Regions from separate parts of the Caldisalinibacter kiritimatiensis genome, predicted to be linked through region 3. Evidence: riboswitches for the same ligand, from Rfam matches in the RefSeq annotation. Region 3 holds a riboswitch; each other region holds the start of a gene.
What was found. Region 3 has a riboswitch for cobalamin ahead of L21TH_RS05990 (aspartate-alanine antiporter-like transporter). Riboswitches for the same ligand answer to the same signal wherever they lie in the genome.

Region 1: another riboswitch for cobalamin. It lies ahead of L21TH_RS10280 (ABC transporter substrate-binding protein); the one in region 3 lies ahead of L21TH_RS05990 (aspartate-alanine antiporter-like transporter).
Region 2: another riboswitch for cobalamin. It lies ahead of cobU (bifunctional adenosylcobinamide kinase/adenosylcobinamide-phosphate guanylyltransferase); the one in region 3 lies ahead of L21TH_RS05990 (aspartate-alanine antiporter-like transporter).

The regions. Positions count from the first base shown of each region.
Region 1 covers NZ_ARZA01000227.1:14,598-19,458, forward strand. Annotated here, with positions in the region: gene L21TH_RS10270 (DUF2225 domain-containing protein) at 1-459, shown strand, start outside; gene L21TH_RS10275 (lipase family alpha/beta hydrolase) at 512-1,846, shown strand; cobalamin riboswitch at 1,923-2,107, shown strand; gene L21TH_RS10280 (ABC transporter substrate-binding protein) at 2,261-3,235, shown strand; gene L21TH_RS10285 (FecCD family ABC transporter permease) at 3,244-4,290, shown strand; gene L21TH_RS10290 (ABC transporter ATP-binding protein) at 4,308-4,861, shown strand, end outside.
Region 2 covers NZ_ARZA01000177.1:83-4,943, forward strand. Annotated here, with positions in the region: gene L21TH_RS07815 (NifB/NifX family molybdenum-iron cluster-binding protein) at 197-628, shown strand; gene L21TH_RS07820 (thioredoxin family protein) at 612-935, shown strand; cobalamin riboswitch at 1,018-1,211, shown strand; gene cobU (bifunctional adenosylcobinamide kinase/adenosylcobinamide-phosphate guanylyltransferase) at 1,332-1,892, shown strand; gene cobS (adenosylcobinamide-GDP ribazoletransferase) at 1,901-2,638, shown strand; gene cobC (alpha-ribazole phosphatase) at 2,635-3,222, shown strand; gene L21TH_RS07840 (ECF transporter S component) at 3,242-3,751, shown strand; gene L21TH_RS07845 (AIR synthase related protein) at 3,764-4,510, shown strand; gene L21TH_RS07850 (hypothetical protein) at 4,766-4,861, shown strand, end outside.
Region 3 covers NZ_ARZA01000125.1:26,914-31,774, reverse strand. Annotated here, with positions in the region: gene L21TH_RS06000 (DNA-processing protein DprA) at 1-555, shown strand, start outside; gene L21TH_RS05995 (APC family permease) at 903-2,249, shown strand; cobalamin riboswitch at 2,470-2,668, shown strand; gene L21TH_RS05990 (aspartate-alanine antiporter-like transporter) at 2,813-4,045, shown strand; gene L21TH_RS05985 (YitT family protein) at 4,129-4,861, shown strand, end outside.

The DNA.
Region 1 (4,861 bases), on a different contig from region 3:
GAATGGAAAGAAATTATTAAAGATAAGATTACAACAAGATGGAAGAAAAGAGATTATTCTGGTGTAAGAAGCACAGAACAAGCAATAGAGTGTTACAAATTAGCTCTGTATTGTGGTGAGTTATTAGGGCTAAGTAGTTATCATATAGCTAATATATGCTTAAGATTAACATGGTTATATAGAATCCTTGAAAGTGAAGAAGAAACAAAGTTTATGAGATTTTCATTAGAAAAGTATAAAGATTTCTATTATAACGGAACCTTTACTCAGGATACTAGTAATGATGCTACTATTGCTTATTTAATAGGGGAATTACATAGAAGATTAGGTGAATATCAAGAGGCTATTACTTGGTTTTCAAATGCTATATCAAGTCCTCAAATAAAAAATAATTTGAGGTTAGAGAAAATGACAAGGGAACAATGGAGAGTGGCTAAAGAAAGTGCTAAAAAGAGCTAGTTTAATATTAACAGTAACATCCACTTCTTCATAAAATGATATATATAATTTTATGGGAAGTGGATTATTTATGTTCTTTTTGCGTAGGTATTATATAAGAAAGAATAATAAACCTATCGTGTTCATACCAGGTCTTTTTGGCTCACTGGGGGATGCAATAATTCCTGGTACAGGTGAATTTGATTTTGGATTAGCAGAATATGCTTATAGACCTATCATGGATAATTTTAAGTATATGGGCTATGAGGAAAATAAGAACCTATTTGTTGCATATTATGATTGGACTAAACCTAATTTATATAGTGCTAAAAAATATTTAATACCTGTGATAAAAAAAGCTAAAGAAATAACAGGAGCGAGAAAAGTTGATATAGTTTGTCACAGCATGGGAGGAATTGTTGCTAGAGCTTATGTCCAAAGTAACTTTTATGCATACGATGTAGATAAATTGGTAATGTTAGGAACACCAAATAGTGGCTCAGTTGAAGCGTACTATTTTTGGGCAGGAGGACATTTACCTAATGAAAATTTAAGAGGTAATTTTTTTTACAGGCTAATAAGGGAAAGTTTTCTGTGGATTTTTAAGATTATATATAAGAAAAGAAATGACTTAGAACTATTAAGAGATTTATTTCCTTCTATACAGGAATTATTACCAACTTCCGATTACGGAGATTATTTGTTTTATCAAATTAAAAATAAACACAAAGAATTTATTCCAATAAGAAACATGAATATAGAAAATAAATTTTTAAATAAATTGAATAGAAACCAAAGAATAATTTATAAAAGAAGAATTAAACTTTATGAAATAGCAGGAGTAGGTGTAGATACTGAAAAATATATATGTGTTCAAAAGCATAACAAATATAGGAAGCTTTGGTCAGATGGTATGCCTTTATATTCTGTAAAAACAAGTGCAGGGGATGGTACTGTTACATTGTATAGTGCAAGTAGTTTATACGGTATCAAGAAATATATATATTCAGACCACGTAGATATGTTAAAGGATTCAAAGGAATTGTTAGCAAATATATTAAACAGGAGAATATTATATAAAGCAAAAGTAGCTAATTGTATACAAACAAAATATTTTTACAGTATCGTAGCAAAAAATGTAAATAACATCACTATTAATAAAGATAATAGAGAAAAGACAATATTAGAGGAAGCTATGAATAAAGACAAAGAAATTAGTATAAAACAAATAGGGCAAAATGATTATTGGATAATTATAAACCTAGCATTTAAGAAAAATATAAATTTAAGTTTTATTCCGATGATAGGAAAAGAAAGTGATATTGTTATATTTTTTAGTAATAGAAATGGTGAAATAAAAAAAATAAAAGAATTTACAACAAGTAATATATACAGTGTAAATTTATAAAATTAAATTAGATTGAATATAAACTATATATTTGTTATGATTTTATTATAATCTGAATTATTTAACAATTTTAGAATTTAATAATATGCTATTAGGTGTTTCGAAAGAAACTTAAAAGGGAAAGTGGTGAAAATCCACTACAGCCCCCGCTACTGTAAGTGAGGATGAAATCAACATATGCCACTGGAACTAAGTTCTGGGAAGGCGTTGAGAGTAATATGATTCACAAGTCAGTAGACCTGCCTGGTAGCTTAAATAACCTTCGGAGGGGAGGAATGTATATGAAGAGAATTAGACCCACCCTATACATAAGGCTAGGGTTTTTTTGTTACAAAGCAAATTATTAAATAACCTAATTGACTAACCACTAGAAGACGATATTATAATCAATCGACAAAAATGGGAGGTATAAAGATGAATACTAAGTCAAAGAAAGTTTTAGCATTATTAATGGTACTTATTTTAGGGACAACTCTCTTATCAGGTTGTATAAGAGCTAAAGAAGAATATATAGAAAATGAAAAAGATGAACAGAGTTCAGAGGTAGAAACTACGGATAGCCCTTATCCAATGGAAGTAGAAGATGATTTCGGTAACAAAGTAACAATTGATAAAAAACCTGAAAGAATAATTTCCTTAGCACCAAGTCATACAGAAATACTTTTTAAATTAGGATTAAGTGATTCAATAGTAGGAGTTACAAGTATATGTGATTATCCAAAAGAAGCTAAGACAAAAGAAATTGTTGGAGATTCAATGACAGTTGACGTGGAAAAAGTAATAGCATTAGAGCCTGATTTAGTATTACATTATGGTTCTGACAAAGAAAAAGAGTATATACAAAGACTTAGAGATGCAGAAATAAATGTATTAAGTTATCAACCAGAATCAATACAAGAAGTTATAGATTTAATTATTGAAATTGGTAGGATTACTCAAACACAAGTAGCAGCTACAAAAACTACTGTGGATATGATGAGTAAGATGGATTATATAGTACATACTGTAGAAGAAGTAGACAAACCTAAAGTATTTTATGAAGTATGGCATGACCCATTAATGACAGCTGGACCTGGTTCCTTTATAGATGAACTTATAACTTTAGCAGGTGGTGAAAATATAGCAAAGGATGCACAAGGGCTATATCCACAATTTGAATTAGAACAGTTAATAGAAAGAAATCCTGATGTGTATATATCCTCTGATAATGGAGGTCAAACAACAAAAGAGTCTATTATGTCAAGGGAAGGTTATGAAACATTAAGTGCAGTAAAGAACGATAGAGTTTATATATTAGATGCAAATATTATTTCAAGACCTGGACCTAGAATAGTTGATGGACTAGAGATGATAGCTAAAGCAATACATCCTGAATTATTTAAAAAGTAGGGGTTAATATGGAAATAAATAGACGACAAAGATGGAGTATCACTATAATAATATTGGTCGCATTGTTATTCTTTAGCATAGCTTTATTTTCAACTATAGGAAGTGCAGATATTAGTATTTTAGAAACATTAAAAATTGTAGGGTCAAGAATTCCTGTAGTGAAAGATACGATTGATTTAAAAGGAATACCTGATTCACATTTGACCATAATACTTAAAGTTAGGATACCAAGGATTTTACTTGGAGTATTAGTAGGAGCAGCTCTGTCAAGTGTCGGAGCTGCTTTTCAAGGAATATTTAAAAATCCAATGGCAGACCCTTATGTTATCGGTATATCATCAGGGGCAGCCCTTGGTGCTGCTATAGCTATAATAATTAAAAGTAAACTTTCTTTACTAGGGTTTTCTAGCGTTTCTATGGGAGCTTATATTGGAGCTATAGTATCAACATTTTTAGTATTTTTTATTTCAAGGGTAAAAAATAGAGTTCCAGTAACAACTTTATTGTTATCGGGAATAGCAGTAGGACAGTTTTTAACAGCAATAATGTCTTTTTTAATGGTTATTTACAGTAAAGATTTAACTAAGATAATATATTGGACACTAGGAAGTTTTGCAGGTAAGAGCTGGAATCAATTAATACCAGTTGCGTTGCCTATAATGATTTCTATAGTTGTTCTTAATTTTTTTGCTCGAGATTTAAATGTAATGCTCACAGGAGAAGAATCAGCTAAAAATATGGGAATTGAAGTTGAAAAAGTTAAGGTAATCATACTTTTCATTTGTGCTTTTACAACAGCAATGGCAGTGTCGGTCAGTGGTATTATAGGTTTCGTGGGATTAATAATACCCCATATAGTAAGGTTAATAGTTGGACCTGACCATAGAATATTAATACCTGCATCAGCACTAGTTGGAGGTATTTTTATGACATATGCCGATACTATAGCAAGAACTATAATATCACCTATTGAGATACCTGTGGGAATAATAACAGCATTATTTGGAGGACCATTTTTCATATATTTATTAAGAAAAAAGAAAAGGACTAGTTAATTTCAGGAGTTGAAAACATGGCAGAAACTATTAAGATAGAATCTTTAGATTTTGGTTATGGAGATAAATTAATACTTAAAGGTATAAATTTAGATATAGAGAAAGGTGATTTTGTAAGTATTATAGGACCTAATGGCTCGGGAAAATCAACATTACTAAAAAATATTACTTCAATACTAAAGCCTAACAGTGGTTCTGTAAAGATAGATGGGGTAGATGTGAAGAATTACAGACCTAAAGAATTAGCTAAGAAATTAGGTTTTGTTCCACAAGATACTAATATTGCATATGACTTTACTGTGTTTGATGTAGTGTTAATGGGCCGAAGTCCTTATTTGGGAAGATTTGAAAGAGAAAAACAAATAGATTATGAGATTACCACTAATGCATTAAAAGCAACTGATACTATTGGTTTTAGTGATAAAAGTATAAAAGAGATAAGTGGAGGAGAAAGACAGCGAGTAATAATTGCAAGAGCTTTAGCACAGCAGCCTGAAATACTCTTATTAGATGAACCAACGTCGCATTTAGATATAAATCATCAGATGGAGATTCTATATCTGCTACAGAA
Region 2 (4,861 bases), on a different contig from region 3:
TACTTTAATAGTTAAAACTTATAATACAATTTTACCATCAAATACAATTACAGTCAAAGTTATGTAATAAATATACATTAAATTTAGAATAATATGAAAATATATTTTGACAAAAGAAAGGTTTTATATTATACATATAGAGGGTATAAGTATAAAGTGGCGTATGCTAATAAACTAAAGAATAGGAGGATGTATAATGAATTTAATAATAGCTTGTGCAACAGATAACGGAGAAGAATTTGTTAATAGACACTTTGGAGATGCTAATTTTTATGACATTTACAGTGTTTCAAAAGAAGGTTGGGAGTATATTAAGAGGGTTACAAATACAACAGAAGAAGAAGAGCACGAAGATGAAGTACATGGAGACCCTAAAAAAGCAAAGGGGATATCACAAATACTAAAAAAACATGATGTACAAGTCTTAGTATCAAGACAATTTGGACTAAATATCACAAGAGTAAAGAAAAAATTTGTTCCAGTAGTTATTAGAGCTAAAGATGTAGAAGAAGGACTTAAATTAGTAAAAGATCATTTGGATATCATAGTAGAAGAGTATAATAAAGTAGAAGAAAGACAACATATTATTTTAAAAAACAGGAGTGAACTGGATGAAAAAGTTTGTTGAGTTAAATGATATAAAACAGTTTATACAGAAGAATACGTTAAGCCTATTATATGTTTCATCAGATAAATGTAGTGTATGTCAAGACGTTAAGCCTAAGCTTGAGAAGCTTTTAGAAGACTATCCACAAATACATAGTGGTTATACTAAAATTGAAGAGGCTCCTGAAGTTTCAGGCCAATTTACGGTATTTACAGCTCCTACTATTATCTTATTTGTAGAAGGTAAAGAAGTATTAAGAGAATCACGTTTTATTCAATTTCATAAACTAGAAGAAGGATTAAGTAGATGGTATAGAGAACTTGTATAATTAGTAGTAATAAGTTAAACTGGCATCAATATAATAGTTTGACATCTAAGTTTGTATTAAATATAATTGAACTAATAAAATACAGCTTAATATGCTTTAAGGTTCTTTCATTATGAAAGCTAAGAGGGAAAGAGGTGAGAATCCTCTACAGCCCCCGCTACTGTGTGTAGGGATGAAATCTTTCATAAACCACTATCTAGCTTTTATATAGATGGGAAGGGGAAGAGAGTAATATGATCTACGAGTCAGGATACCTGCCTTAAAGTAAGTAACTAATACTTCGGAGGGAAGTATGTGGTAGTAATTTGAGACGCATAGATTACCTCTATGTGTCTTTTGTTTTTGTTATGATTTTATCAATCTGAAGGATTAAAATAATTAAAAGAAGGTGAGAATATGGAAGATATTATTTTAATCACTGGTGGAGCAAGGAGTGGCAAGAGCAGATTTGCTGAAAATATGGCAAAAGAATCTAATAAAAGAGTGTTATATATAGCAACAGCTATTTCCTGCGATAAAGATATGAAGGATAGAATATTAAAGCATAAGCAATCTAGACCTAAGGATTGGAAAGTATTAGAAAAATATAAGGAGTTTGATGAGATTAAGGATTTAGATGGGTTTAAGCAGTGGGATGTAATATTATTAGATTGTATTACGCTTATGGTATCAAATTTACTTCTTGAAAGTGGATTAGACTTTGATACTTGCAATATGTTAGAAGTGGATAATGTTGAAGAATATATTTTAAATGAAATAGATAAATTATTAAATGTTGTTAAAAGTGAAGGAAAAAGATTGATATTAGTGACCAATGAAGTAGGGATGGGATTAGTTCCATCTTATAGACTAGGAAATATATTCAGGGATATAGCAGGACGAGTAAATCAGTATCTTGCACAAAGGGCTTCAGAAGTTTATTTCACTGTTTCAGGAATACCTATGAAGATAAAGTGAGGGTTCTTATGAAAAGTTTACTGTTAATGCTTACATTTTTCACTAGATTACCAATTAAATATCCCTTTGAATATAAAGAAGAGGATTTCATAAAAGGTGTTAACTTTGTATCTTTAATAGGCTTAACTATAGGTGTTTTATTATGGATTATATCCTTTAGTAGTATTTATCTTAAGAAGCCCATTACTGTTTTACTTATATGGTTATTTTATCTTTGGATAACAGGAGGACTTCATATAGATGGACTTGCGGATTCCTTTGATGGGCTTTTTAGTAATAGAGATAAAGAAAGAATTCTTGAAATAATGAAGGACAGTAGGATAGGTACTTTTGGTGTACTAGCTATTATTTTTACTTTAATTTTTAATTTAGTTATTAGTTATTATTTGGATTACAAAACATTTATTATTATGCCGGTTATAGGTAGAAGCTGTGCAGTTATTGCATGCTCTATTAGTGATTATGCTAGAAAAGAAAGGGGAATGGGAAAAGGCTTTATAGAAAACTGTGAAATTAAAGAAGTTTTTTTTAACTTAGTTATTACTGGAATAGTGGCTTTATTTGTTTTTAATAACTATATATTTATTTTAGGGATTTTACTAACTTTTATTATTATACTCCTTTTAACTAATAAAATAAAAAGCAAAATAGGTGGTATGACAGGGGATACGGTCGGTGCTATTATTGAAGTATCTCAATCAATATTTATTTTTTCCATCTATTTAATTAAGGAGTTGATGATTTGAAATTTATTATTGTAAGGCATGGAGAAACAAAGGCTAATGTTAACGGTATATATAGTGGATGGACAGATTTTCCTCTTACCGAAAGAGGTTTTAAACAAATAAAAAGGATAAAAAAATATTTAAAGGATAAAAGGATTGATAAAGTATATTCAAGTCCTCTTAAAAGAGCACTAATTACTTCAAAAGAAATAACAAAGGGGAATAAATTAAAAGTTAATGAAACAGAGAAATTAAAAGAGATAAATTTTGGAATATTTGATGGTAAAATGCTTGATGAAATAGTTAAAGTACATTCTACTGAGTGGAAAGAATGGACTAATAACTATATAAATTACAGGATACCTAGTGGAGAGAGTTTACAGGATTTACACAACAGAGTTGTAAATTTTATTAATGAAATAATAACTAAAGAGAAAGAGACAGTTTTATTAATTACCCACGGTGGAGTAATGAGAGTAATTATTGCATATCTATTGGGATTAGATATTAAAGATACATGGCATTTTAAAACTTCTCCAGGGTGTCTTGTTGAAATAGAATATGAAGATGGGTATAGTGTTTTAACTCAACTCATAAATTTTTAAAAACAGATGGAGGGATAATATGAATTCAAATGTGTTAAATGTAAAAAGTAGTACCTTAAAGCTTACATACTCTGCAATGTTAATAGGTCTTTCTTTTATAGGCTCATTAATTAAAGTGCAAGGAAGTATTGCCTTTGATTCAATGCCAGGATATTTTGCTGCACTTTTACTAGGGCCTGTTTATGGTGGAATTGTTGCTGGGATTGGACATTTGCTTACAGCTTTAACTAGTGGTTTTCCCTTAACGCTACCAATGCATTTAATAGTTGGTTTAGAAATGGCTTCCTTTGGATTTGTTTTTGGCTGGATGTATAGAAAAATTAATACTTATATAGCCGCTATTGTTGCAATAATATTAAATGGTGCTGTAGCTGCTTTAATAGCTATACCTATTTCACAAATTTTAGGACTTCCATTAAGTGGATGGTCATTATTTTATGCTATTATAGCACCATTAACTATTACATCTACAGCCAATGTAGTTTTAGCGTTTTTAGTATATGGATTTCTTAAGAAACGATTTAATTAGAAGGTGTAGTATATGAATGTAAAGAAGTTTAGGGACTTGACTTTTATTTCAATTAACGAAAATCAATATATAGTTATTTCTTGTGATTCAAGTGGTGGAATAGGCAATAAAGAAAAAGATATTGTCAAAGTTTCTCCAGAAAAGTTAGGATATTATACTACCAATGTAGCATTGAGAGAACTTTTAGCTATTAAAGCTAGGCCTATAACTATAGTAAATACCTTATCGGTAGAAATGAATAATACAGGGAAGAAGATAATAGAAGGGATAAAAAGAGCTATTGAGCCTCTTGAATACTTTGAAGATATTATCATCACAGGTAGTACTGAAGAAAACTTTCCTGTATGTCAAACGGGAATGGGAATAACAGTAGTTGGTATTATTGATAAAACACAATGGAAGCAACCAAAAACTACTAAAGGTTCTTTGGCAGTAGTTGTTGGTATTCCCAAAGTAGGAGAAGAAGTAGTACATGACAAAGAAAAAGAAACATTGACATTAGAAGTACTTTTACAGTTATGTAAAGAAACATATATTCAAGAAATTTTACCAGTAGGGTCAAAAGGAATACTATATGAATTAAGCGAAATAGCTAGAACTAATAATTTACTTTATGGAATAAATGAAGATATTACTCTCGATTTAAACAAATCAGCAGGACCAGCAACTTGTGCTATAGTTACTGTTGAACAAAAATATTATCATAACTTGAAAAAGAAATGTTCTATACCTATAAATATAATTGGAAAGTTTGTGTAAATGTCAGTTAGTGACAGGGACTTATTTCTCTGTCTTTTTTATTTTGTTCCAATAACAGGACATCTAAGCATTTGTATGTTGTATATATTTTTATGCATATATAAAGCTAGTCTAATATCAAGTACTAATTCTGCTGTACACTTTATAACTAAGTAAAAGAGTACAAGTGTAACAACAATATTTACACTGAATATAATAAATAGAAAAAGATATAATAGTGTGAATTGCAATTTTATATTTGAATGGAGGGATAAAATGAGTAAGGTAAAAATAAGCTTACGTGATTTAGAACCAAAATCTAAAGATGAGGTAGATATAGAGGATAAAAAGGTCACTGATAAAGACAACACT
Region 3 (4,861 bases):
AAAAAAATAGCCATTATAGGAACTAGATATCCTACCAATAGAGGAAAAAAGTATGCGTATGACATTGCACAATATTTTACCAACAGAGATTATGTTATAGTCAGCGGACTTGCCAATGGATGTGACACATATGGACATAGAGGCTGTGTAGAAAACAATGGAAAGACAATAGTAACTCTTCCAAGTGATGTATTAAATATATATCCTAAAGAAAATATGCAACTAGCAGAGAAGATAATAGAGAATGATGGTTGCATTATATCGGAATACCCAGTTAAAACACAGATAAAAGGTTATCAGTTTATAGAAAGAGATAGATTACAGGCTGCTCTTTCTAAAGTAGTTATAGTTATTGAAACTGATGTAGATAGTGGGACAATGCATACAGTTAAATTTACAAGGAAATATAAAAAGAGGCTTGCTTGTTTAACCTTTCCGAAGTCATTAGAAAAGTATAAAGTAGTTCAAGGCAATAAAATACTTTTAAAGAATAAAAATGTTATAAAAATATCTAATTTTTCAGATTTAAAAGATATAGAAGAGGTATATGAATAGCTAAGTAGCTCGTACTTTAATGTGAGCTACTATTTTTGTATTATTATTTATCATCATTTACATTTCTTGTACCCAGCACCTAAAAGCTACTTAAGTGGCTTCTTTAGGAAAAAACAGTATTCGTCACATTAAATTGCCATATAATTTAAAAAAAATTAATACATGTCGAAATTTGTTGACTATAAAGGGATTATTAAAATAAAATTAGAGAGTGCATATTTTAAAAAAGATTTAGGTCAGTATGCTGGATATGGGAACGTTTGCCAATGAAAGAGGGGAGGTAATATAAACAAACATTTAATTTACTTAACATTAAAAATACTAAAGAAAAAGAGGTGAATAAAAATATGGAGGCAAAAGTTAAGGTTACAAATGTAAATGCTAAAAATCAAGGAAATTCTCTGAAAAAAGAGATAGGACTATTTGATGCGATAACTGTAGTAGTAGGTGTAGTAATAGGTTCTGGAATTTTTTTTAAAGCATCTTCAGTTTTCAGTAATGCAGGAACTCCTTTATTTGGAATATTAGCATGGATAGCTGGCGGACTTATAACTATGGCATCAGCACTCACGATAGCAGAAATTGCTACTGCTATTCCTAAGACTGGTGGAGTTTTTGTATACCTTAAAGAGTTATATGGTGAGAAATGGGCATTTTTATTTGGTTGGGTACAAACTATGATATATGTACCAGGTGCAGCTGCAGCTCTTGCTATAATTACAGCTACTCAAGCAACATATTTTGTGCCTATGACTGAAATACAGCAAAAGATATTAGCAGTTGTATTATTATTTACAATTATGATAGGTAATGTGCTGTCTACAAAAGTTGGAAGTAAAATACAATCTATTTCAACAGTAGGAAAATTATTACCTATATTTATAATTATTTTCTACGGTTTATTTAAAGGTACAGCTCATAGTATGTCAAGTACAGCAGTGGGTTCAGCTACAGTTACAGGTTTTGGAGCTGCAATACTTGGAACTCTATGGGCATATGACGGTTGGGTAGGAGTAGGAAATATAGCTGGAGAGCTTAAAAATCCTAGAAAAGACTTACCTAAAGCAATTGTAATTGGACTATTAACTATAATTACTGTTTACGTCTTAATTAACCTAGCAATAATAAATGTAATTCCAGTTCAAGAAGTTATAGCATCTCAATCACCTGCATCTGATGCAGCTATTGTATTGTTTGGTAGTACAGGAGCAAGTTTAGTATCAGCAGGTATTTTAATATCAGTTTTCGGAGCTTTAAACGGATATTTATTAACAGGTGTTAGAATTCCATTCGCTATGGCACAGGATGGATTGCTTCCCTTCTCAAAGCAAATAGGTAAAGTAGATGAGAGATTCAATACTCCTCTTAATGCATTCATGTTAGAAGTGTTACTTGCATGTATATATGTATTTACAGGTTCTTTTGAAACGTTGACTACATTAGTAATGTTTGTACTTTGGATTTTCTTTACTATGACAGTTGCTGGTATATTTATATTAAGAACTAAATATAAGCACATCGAAAGACCTTATAAAGTGCCACTTTATCCTATAGTTCCATTGATAGGTATATGTGGAGGAGCATACATCCTAATTAATACTTTATTTACAGATACGACAAATGCACTTATAGGTATAGCGATGACTCTAGTAGGTTTACCTGTTTATATATACATTAAGAAAAAAAGTCAATAAATCAAGTGAAATCCAATGATAAGGTGGGGAAAATTTAAATTCCTCGCCTTATATAATATATTTTAACACATAATTTTTTATTAGAACTATAATAAGTTATGTTATTATATTGGTTGGAAATAAATCACAAACTATTTTAGAAAATTTAAAATGTAAAGAAAAGTTAAAAAACTAAACATTGACTTATCTAGTTAATTAATTTAAAATTTAATTAATAAAACTTAATATGGTGCTTTATGGTATTCTTGATTTAAATTTAAATCAAGAATTTAAAAGGGAAGTTTGGTGAAAATCCAACACGGTCCCGCCACTGTGATGGGGAGTAAATCTATATGTGCCACTGTTTCAAAATAGAAATGGGAAGGTATAGGTTTACTATGACCCTAAGTCAGGAGACCTGCCATAAAGAACAACACCGATATAACTCACGAGGATGGGGAGGTGTTACGGATAAGCGTAGTGACGCTTAATATGCGTTTGTTTTTGTGCTTATTTGTATACAACACCCTTAAGTTCCTCCAAGGGTGTTTTTTGTTTGCTAATTTAAAGGAGGCTTAATAACTATGAATTTTAATTATACTCAATTTATTACTAATCCATTTGTACTGATTTTTTTATCAGTTATTTCAGGATTAATTATTGGAAGGATAAAGATAAAAAATTTTAAACTAGGGAATTCAGGAGGATTATTTACAGGCTTATTTATAGGATGGGTTGTTTATAAAAAATATATTCTTCCTTATGAACATACTGAAAATGTACCTTTATATGTTAAAAAAATATTATTAAATGGGATGATACCAAGAGAGTTATTCCTTTTTACATTGATATGCTTTATAGCATCAGTTGGGTTACTAGCGTCTAAAGACATCGGTAAAGTTATAAAGAAATATGGATTAAAATTTGTTTTACTTGGATTTATTATTACTTTTACTGGTGCAGCAACTTGCTATATAATGAGTAGGTTTGGTGGAGATACAAACATTTATGCCATTGCAGGAACATATGTAGGTGCTTTAACGAGTTCTCCAGGCTTAGCAGCAGCACTTGAATCAGTATCTAGTTTTGGAAAGGAAACAGAGGCAATGGTTGGACTTGGTTATGCAGTAGGCTATATTCCAGGGGTTAGTGTAGTGATTTTTGCTATGAGGATTTTCCCCATGATTTTTAATATTGATATAGAAAAAGAAAAAGAGTTTTTTAAGCAGATAATGAAAAACGATGAAGAACAGTCAATTTCAGAATATAATCGTTTTGATGTATTATCATTTATTTTAGTGTGTTTAGTTGGTTTTCTAATAGGACAAATTGAAGTTTATATGGGAAATACAATTGGTTACTTTAGTTTAGGATCTACAGGTGGTGTGCTAATATCAGCTTTAATTCTAGGACATATTGGAGAGATTGGCTTTATGAACTTTAGAATGAGTCCTAAAACTCTAGGTGCTATAAGAGAGCTAACCCTTTCAATATTTCTTGCTATTGTGGGATTGAGATATGGATACTCGACTATAACCTCCATAAAAGGCGAAGGAGTTTATTTATTAATAATTGCACTTACATGTGCTAATGTATCAATATTAATAGGATTTGCAATAGGCAGATATTTATTTAAAATAAATTGGATTATGCTTGCAGGTGTTCTTTGTGGAGGAATGACTAGTACACCTGGATTAGGAGCGGCAATTGATTCAGTAAATAGCGATGATGTAGCTGCAGGATATGCTGCTACCTATCCATTTGCATTATTTGGAATGATTATCTTTATTCTATTTTTACTGAGGTTATCTGTTTAAATTTAATATAAAGCATTATTTAATTTGACATGTACATTATAAAGGAGCTGTAAGAGGAAAAAATTCAAACGGAGGGGGTTAATTTGAAAAAACTTATAAAAGACTACATTATTATAACTTTGGGGGTTGTTATAGTAGCGTTAGGACTTTCATTTTTTTTAGTACCTGCAGATTTAGCAGTTGGAGGGGTAACAGGACTTGCAATGGTTATTAATAATGTTTTTCCTCAAATACCTATTGGAGCGTTTATGTTTATTCTAAATTTAATACTATTTATTGTAGGTTTTATTTTAATAGGCTTTCAATTTGGAGCTAAGACAATATATGCTAGCTTTGCATTGTCAGGAGCTATATGGTCAATAGAAGGTATAGTACATATTCAGGAACCTTTAGTAAATGATATGTTTTTGAATTTAACCTTTGGGATACTTATTCAGGGAATAGGAATGGCAATAGTTTTTTATCAAAATGCATCAACTGGTGGAACTGATATTGTAGCTAAGATATTAAATAAATTCTTTGCAATTGATATTGGAAAGGCACTATTACTTGCTGATTTTGTTGTAACTTTTTTAGCAGGAATTACATTTGGGTTAGAACTTGGGTTATATGCACTACTTGGAGTTATTATTAATGCATTTGTTATAGATTACGTTATTGAAGGTCTAAATATGAAAATTAATGTTTCTATAATTACTTCTTACCCGCAGGAAATAAAGGAATATATAAACAAAGATTTAAATCGGGGAGCTACTATATATAAAGCCGAAGGTTCATATACCAAAGAGGATAGAACTGTAATAACTACAGTGCTAA